Regions from separate parts of the Priestia sp. RMT2NF4 genome, predicted to be linked through region 2. Evidence: riboswitches for the same ligand, from Rfam matches in the RefSeq annotation. Region 2 holds a riboswitch; the other holds the start of a gene.
The links. A riboswitch is a leader RNA that binds a small molecule or an ion and turns the genes downstream of it on or off. The one in region 2 is predicted to bind S-adenosylmethionine.
Positions count from the first base shown of each region.

Region 1: another riboswitch for S-adenosylmethionine. It lies ahead of ACMX9J_RS21340 (phosphoadenylyl-sulfate reductase); the one in region 2 lies ahead of mtnK (S-methyl-5-thioribose kinase).

Region 1 is NZ_JBLQZO010000005.1:366,643-370,062, reverse strand. Features, by position in the region: gene ACMX9J_RS21345 (inorganic phosphate transporter) at 1-433, opposite strand, end outside; gene ACMX9J_RS21340 (phosphoadenylyl-sulfate reductase) at 453-1,166, opposite strand; SAM riboswitch class I at 1,420-1,522, opposite strand; gene cdaS (sporulation-specific diadenylate cyclase CdaS) at 1,836-2,462, shown strand; gene ACMX9J_RS21330 (VOC family protein) at 2,560-2,943, shown strand; gene ACMX9J_RS21325 (potassium channel family protein) at 3,011-3,420, shown strand, end outside.
Region 2 is NZ_JBLQZO010000003.1:651,985-655,404, forward strand. Features, by position in the region: gene mtnA (S-methyl-5-thioribose-1-phosphate isomerase) at 1-109, opposite strand, end outside; gene mtnK (S-methyl-5-thioribose kinase) at 145-1,317, opposite strand; SAM riboswitch class I at 1,453-1,604, opposite strand; gene ACMX9J_RS16750 (carbon-nitrogen family hydrolase) at 1,696-2,478, opposite strand; gene ACMX9J_RS16755 (pyridoxal phosphate-dependent aminotransferase) at 2,591-3,420, shown strand, end outside.

The DNA of each region.
Region 1 (3,420 bases), on a different contig from region 2:
AAGCAATAACAAATGAAACTAGCGGAACAATAATCCAAAAAGACATGACAATTAAAAGTTTTTCTACATACAGAGATTGATAAGCTACCCCTACTCCAACAACTGAGCCAACTGTTACTTCACTTGTTGATAAAGGGATACCAATCAAATTCGCGAAAAAGAGTGACAGCGTTGCAGCAGCCAGAATGATAATAACTAATTCTACTGACAGCAGTTTTTCAGGTATGATACCTGAACTGATGGTTTTTACCACCTCACCGCCTCCGGTAACAGCTCCGAGCACAATTCCTACAGCACAGATGAACAGGGCCACTCTTCGCTTTTTAATTGCACCGGAGCCGTATGAAACGCCCATAGCAGCTGCTGCACCGCTTGCCCCAATATTCATTGCAAAAAAAAGCGCAATGATAAAGGCAACATATAAAAGCATCATTTATTCAGCTCTTTCGTATTTAAGATTCGTGTAATCCGCACTCCACTTTTTGTGTACCTGCCCATCTTCCTGAACGTAAATCGTCTACATTATAGGCAGGTGCGGTACAGGGCTCACAGCCGATACTTGGGTAGCCTTGATCATGAAGTTTGTTGTATGGCAAATCATGCTTATACACATAACGCCAAATTTCTTTCCATGACCAATGAATTAACGGACAAACTTTCACCTTCTTGAATTTCTCATCTTTATTAAAATAATTCGTGTTGGCACGAGACTCAGACTGCTCACGTCTCAAACCAGAAATCCACGCATCATAAGGAGCAAGGGATTCTCTTAGCGGAATGATTTTTCGAATTTGACAGCATAGGTTAGGCTGACTCTTCCAAAGCTCATCTCCATGTTTTTCAGCTTGTTCTGCAAGAGTTAAATCCGGCTTTTTCATATGAATACGTAAATCAGGGAAGCGTTCTTTAATTGCATCAATCACTTCATATGTTTCTTTAAAATGAACCCCTGTATCTAAAAAGACAATTTCAGCATCTTTTTTCACTTTTGAAATTAAATCAATTAACACGATTCCTTCAATCCCAAAGCTTGACGCATAAATAATTGAATCTCCGTAGGTATCATACGCCCACTGCAATGCTGAAAGGGCTCCTTTTGTTTCATCTTTACTGTCGAACTCTGGAAATGTATCGCTCCAGTTTTCGTACGTATATAAGCCTGCCATTTTCTCCACTCCAATTCTTAGTTATCCGCGTTATCCAATAAAAAAAGACGGTTTTACCCACTAGAATTGGATAAAACCGCCTCTAGTGTGTCTAGTCAGCGAAACTATTTAATTCTTACTTTGCTTCGGCGTGTTCAAAGGTTTGTTTTAAGTCGGGGTTTACAGTCATCGTTGTCCCTCCTCAAAATATCTCTTGCGCTATATCAAAATAAAAAGTCTTCCGTATTGAAAGACTGGGTAGGCAATAATTTTCACCTTATCTTTCAAAATGATACACACTTTGCTGGAATTAGCACCTTGCTAAGCAGGTTGCCGGGGTTCAGCGGGCCAGATCCCTCCACCACTCTTGATAAGCATTTTTTAAAAATTTTAGCATATTTAGAATATTTGTCAACATTAAAAATTATATATCCGATAAGAAAACTATACTTTAAATTCACAGAAATATCTATACTTTTATTTAAAACAACATATGTAAATTTAACCCAAATGTGAACATATAAGTTTATAAAACGCTTTCTTTTTCCCCCGACTTTTTATGTTCTCTTGCTAAATAAAATGCAAAATCTCTCTATAAAATTAATAACGGATTTATGAGCTTTACGGATAATTCACTCACATTAGCACACATTACAGATAACACTGACTGACAGATAGGAGCTATATAAGATGGAGAGACAACCCTTTCAATTAGACGATACAATTAAAAATAATGTGCGAACATATTTACAGCAGATTTCAACTGAAGCCTCTAATTTAATTAAACATTTAGACACGAGTGATCATTGTATTTTATGTGATTTTGAGGAGATGAGAAGGTTATTTCAAGATGTTCAAGCTACGGCCGCCTCTTATTACTTGCGTCATTACTTATCGCCTTATACATTTGAATACGCTGCTCTGTCCCTAGCTATTCATAACCTCTCTGAGAAACGTCACGGCGCTTTAATTGTCATTGAACGGGAACAAAGTGTTGATCCTCTTATTCAAAAAGGAATGCCTATTCAAGCTCCTGTCAGCGCTACGCTAGTTGAGACACTGTTCTATCCAGGGACACCCTTACATGACGGAGCCGTCCTAATTAGAAATAATCAGCTTATTTCAGCTGCTAATGTTTTACCTCTCTCGTCTATTATTTCAACGAACAAAAAGTTGGGAACACGTCACCGTGCAGCCATTGGAATGTCGGAAAAATCGGATGCATTAATTTTAGTTGTATCTGAAGAAACAGGTAAAATTTCGTTTGCTCTTGATGGAAGCCTCTACCCTATTCACTCCAGCAAAAATATGATTTAAGAGCCCTTTCCTGATAAGCAGCCCTATCTTGACTTATCTATCCTTTCTCTTTAATATATTTCATAGTTTTTACATACTATAGATACGGGTGATGCATATGGCAATTTTAAAATTTGAACATGTAGGCGTTCAAGTAAAGGATATAGAAGAATCTATTGAGTTCTATACACAAAAAGTGGGATTGGAGCTCATCGAAACACTACCACATACCGATCCGTCTTTGAAGCTAGCTTTTCTAGGTTTAGAAGGCAATGTAATCGTAGAGTTAATTCAAGGGTATAACTCAAGCTTACCTAGTGAAGGTAAAGTTCATCATTTTGCGCTGGCAGTAGATGGAATTGAAGAAGAGTTTGAGCGTTTAAAATCAGCAGGCGTTTCATTTGTGGAAGAAAACATTGTAACTTTGCCAAATGGAGCAAGATACTTATTTTTCTACGGTCCAGACAAAGAATGGATTGAATATTACGAAGTAAAAAGATAAAGATATCTTATACCTTCAGTGAAAAATGGTCATACTGTGGCTATGACTAATCACTGGAGGTTTTTTTATGATGGAATGGCTATTATTCCGACTTTTTCGTCGTTCTATTTTAGTGCGGCTTCTTTTTATTATCGGCTGCCTTGTTTTACTTTTCGGCATGCTTATACATTTCCTAGAGCCGCAAACGTTTGGGAATGTGTTTGAAGGAATTTGGTGGGTTATTATTACAATCTCTACTATAGGATACGGTGATTTTGCTCCCACCACTACGATTGGAAGGTTAGCTGCAATTATTTTAGTCCTGGTTGGAACGGGATTTATTACTACTTATTTTGTCACGCTTTCTAAAATTGCTGTTTCCGCTGAGAGCGCTTATTTGGAAGGGAATTTAAAGTTTTATGGAAAAGATCACTTCATCGTTGTGGGGTGGAATGAGCGCGCCAAACTCGTGCTAGAGTCTTATCGCGACGCATTTCA
Region 2 (3,420 bases):
TTTGCAGCTTAATATATTCAACTTTGCCAGGAAGCTGCTGCTGATCTAATAAAGTAATATATGATTCATTCCATTCCACTGAGCGCGGAAGTGATAGTGTATTTGTCATGCTGATACCGATCCTTTCATTGTGTACATTATTCGTTATCGAAGTAAATGTTCAAATTCATTTGGTGAAACGTCTTGTTGGTGCAGAAGTAAATAGCGTCCAATTTTTAACGCAGTACGTTTAGCGTTAATTTTTCTTTCCTCTGAAGAAATTTCGTCTAAGTCCGCCACGTGAGCTAAGCCAATCGTACGTCGAATGATTTCACACCCTGCATATCCAACAGCATCTTGCCACGTTTGCGTTAAAATTTCATGTAACAAGCGCTCATCTTTAGCGAAAGGTTCAGTGTTTTCAGAATGCCAAAGCGCAGTAAAGGTATCTTTAAATACGTTCCATGTGTTCGTAATGTGTGCAAATAACGGTTCGCGATCTGTTTTTCGAGAAAGAGCATTTAAAAATAAATTCGCAACAAATTGGCCTAAATCGAATCCAAACGGACCGTAAAAAGCAAACTCTGGATCAATCACTTTCGTTTCTTGACTGCTAGCAAATATGCTTCCTGTATGTAAATCACCGTGAATTAGCGTTTGGGCATTTGTTAAAAATTTATATTTTAATTTTGCTGCTTGTAGCTTTACATCTCCATCGTTCCACAATTCTTCTACATCAGGACGCAGCGCTTCTTCAAATTCATTTGTATCGATATCAAAAAAAGGATCTGTAAAAACTAAATCTTCCGTAATATTGCATAAGTCCGGATTGCTGTACTTGACGACTTCTTCTTTTTTATCCTGAGGCTTTAAGGCAAAATCCGACGTTTTGAACGCAATATGTCCTAGAAAAGAACCGATATGCTGTGAAAGCAGGGGATAACTTTCTCCTTGAATAAGTCCGGCGCGGGAAATCGTTAAATGAGACAGATCTTCCATGACCGTAACAGCAAGCGTTTCATCGTGGTAATACACAGCTGGTACGAGTTCAGGGGTAAATGCACCGAATTGCTTGAGCGCATTGCTTTCAATCGTGGCACGGTTCAAGGATAGAGGCCAGCTCTCGCCTACAACTTTTGCATAAGGAAGTGCTTGTTTGACGATAATGGATTTATTCGTTTGATCATTTATGATGTGAAAGACGAGATTTAAGTTGCCATCACCGATTTCACGGGCAGTCAGTGCTTCTGTGGCATCAAAGAGACCTAGCTTTTTCACAAGTTTGATTGCTGAAATTTCTGTTAAAGGCTGATACTTCTCTGTTTTTGTTGTTGACATTAGAATCCCTCCATAGTTTATTAAACTGATTTGTTTACTAAGTTAATAGGTTTAAGAATGTATGGAGGCTTTTATAATTTTAGAAAATATAAAAGCCTCTTTCGTTGGAAAGAGGCTTGATTGTAGTGTTCAAACCTCTTATCTGCCAGAAAGAATTACTTTCTGTTGGAATTAGCACCGTGCCTTTGTAAAAACATGTTTTACGGGTGTGATCCATCTTAGGATGGAATGACGGTCGGTTGCTGGGCTTCACAGGGCCAAATCCCTCAGCCAACTCTTGATAAGAGTACGATTACTTATTCAATTTTGATTTGTTTGAAAATTTTATGTTATCTGGTGAAAATCGTATCATGCAAAAAAACGGCTGTCAATACATAATTAATAAAATTCTGTGCGGCGATCTGTAAAGACAGGAATTTGTTTACGAATTTCTTTTACAAGTTCCAGGTTAACGTCGGCACTTAAAAGTTCTTCGCTATCGCCAGCTTCAGCGATTATTTCTCCCCACGGATCGATGACTAAGGAATGTCCGGCAAATATGTTATTAGGATCTTGGCCTACACGATTACACGCGATTACATAGCATTGATTTTCGATTGCGCGGCTAATGAGCAGTGCTTTCCAATGGGCAAGTCTTGGAGCCGGCCACTGAGCAACAACAAATAAGACTTCTGCTCCGCTGCTAGTATGCACGCGAATCCATTCTGGAAAACGAATATCGTAACAAATAACTCCTGCGCATAAAGACTGTTCAAGTGTAAAAAGATTTTTTGCTGTTCCTGCTTCTAGATAGAGGTGCTCATCCATTAATTTAAATAAGTGCAGCTTACTGTATTGTGACACTTCACGACCTTTTCGGTCGAAAATATACATCGTATTTGTGACGCCTTGCTCTGTTTTTTTCGCGATCGAACCTGCCACAATATTTACTTCGTTCGTTTTAGCAAATTGAGAGATTAATTGCTTGGCCTGCTGTCCTTCATCATCGGCAATTTCGTCTAGCCGCGTCAAATCATAAGCTGTATCCCATAGCTCAGGAAGCACAAGGATGTCAGGGTTTTCTTTTAGAGCTTCCGTCATTTTTTGTTGAATATATTTTCGGTTTTTAGTTGGGTTTCCAAACGCAATATCAAGCTGCAAACACGTGATTTTTACACTCACTTTATCATCCGTCCTTTTTTTAGTAGTTGAAAAAAATGACTTTACAAGTTGAGTATTACAATATATTATTTGTGACTAGAATTTCAAGAATTTTTTGAGAAGGTGTGCGATGATGAAACAATTTGAGCAATCGGAACTATTAAAAAGTTTACCAAAACAATTTTTTGCATCACTTGTAGGCAAGGTAGGAAAAGTAATGGCCCAAGGGCACGACGTTATTAACTTAGGGCAGGGAAATCCTGATCAGCCTACTCCTTCACATATTGTAGAAACACTCCAAAAAGCAAGTGCTAATCCTATGCATCATAAATATTCTCCATTTCGGGGGCACCAGTTTTTGAAAGAGGCCGTTGCGACTTTTTATAAACGAGAATATGGCGTTGATGTGGATCCTGAAAAAGAAGTAGCTATTTTGTTTGGCGGGAAGGGTGGACTTGTTGAAATCCCGCAGTGCTTATTAAACCCTGGAGATACGGTGCTGGTTCCGGATCCTGGATATCCTGATTACTGGTCTGGAGTAGAGCTTGCAAAAGCAAAGATGGAAGTGATGCCGCTCACGGCTGAAAATCATTTTCTGCCCGTATACGAAGAGATAGGTGAACGTGCTAAAGAACAGGCAAAGCTCATGTTTTTAAACTATCCGAATAATCCTACCGGTGCAGTGGCAACGGCAGAATTTTTTGAAGACACCGTGGCGTTTGCTGCCAAGCACGATATTTGTGTGGTACACGACTTTGCCTACGGAGCCATTGGATTTGATGGTAAAAAGCCAATCAGCTTTTTACAGACTCCTGGTGCAAAAGAGACGGGAATTGAAATTTATACTCTTTCTAAAACGTATAACATGGCGGGATGGCGAGTTGGATTTGCTGTAGGAAATGAAAGTGTAGTAGAAGCTATTAATCTTCTTCAAGATCATATGTATGTCAGCCTCTTTGGGGC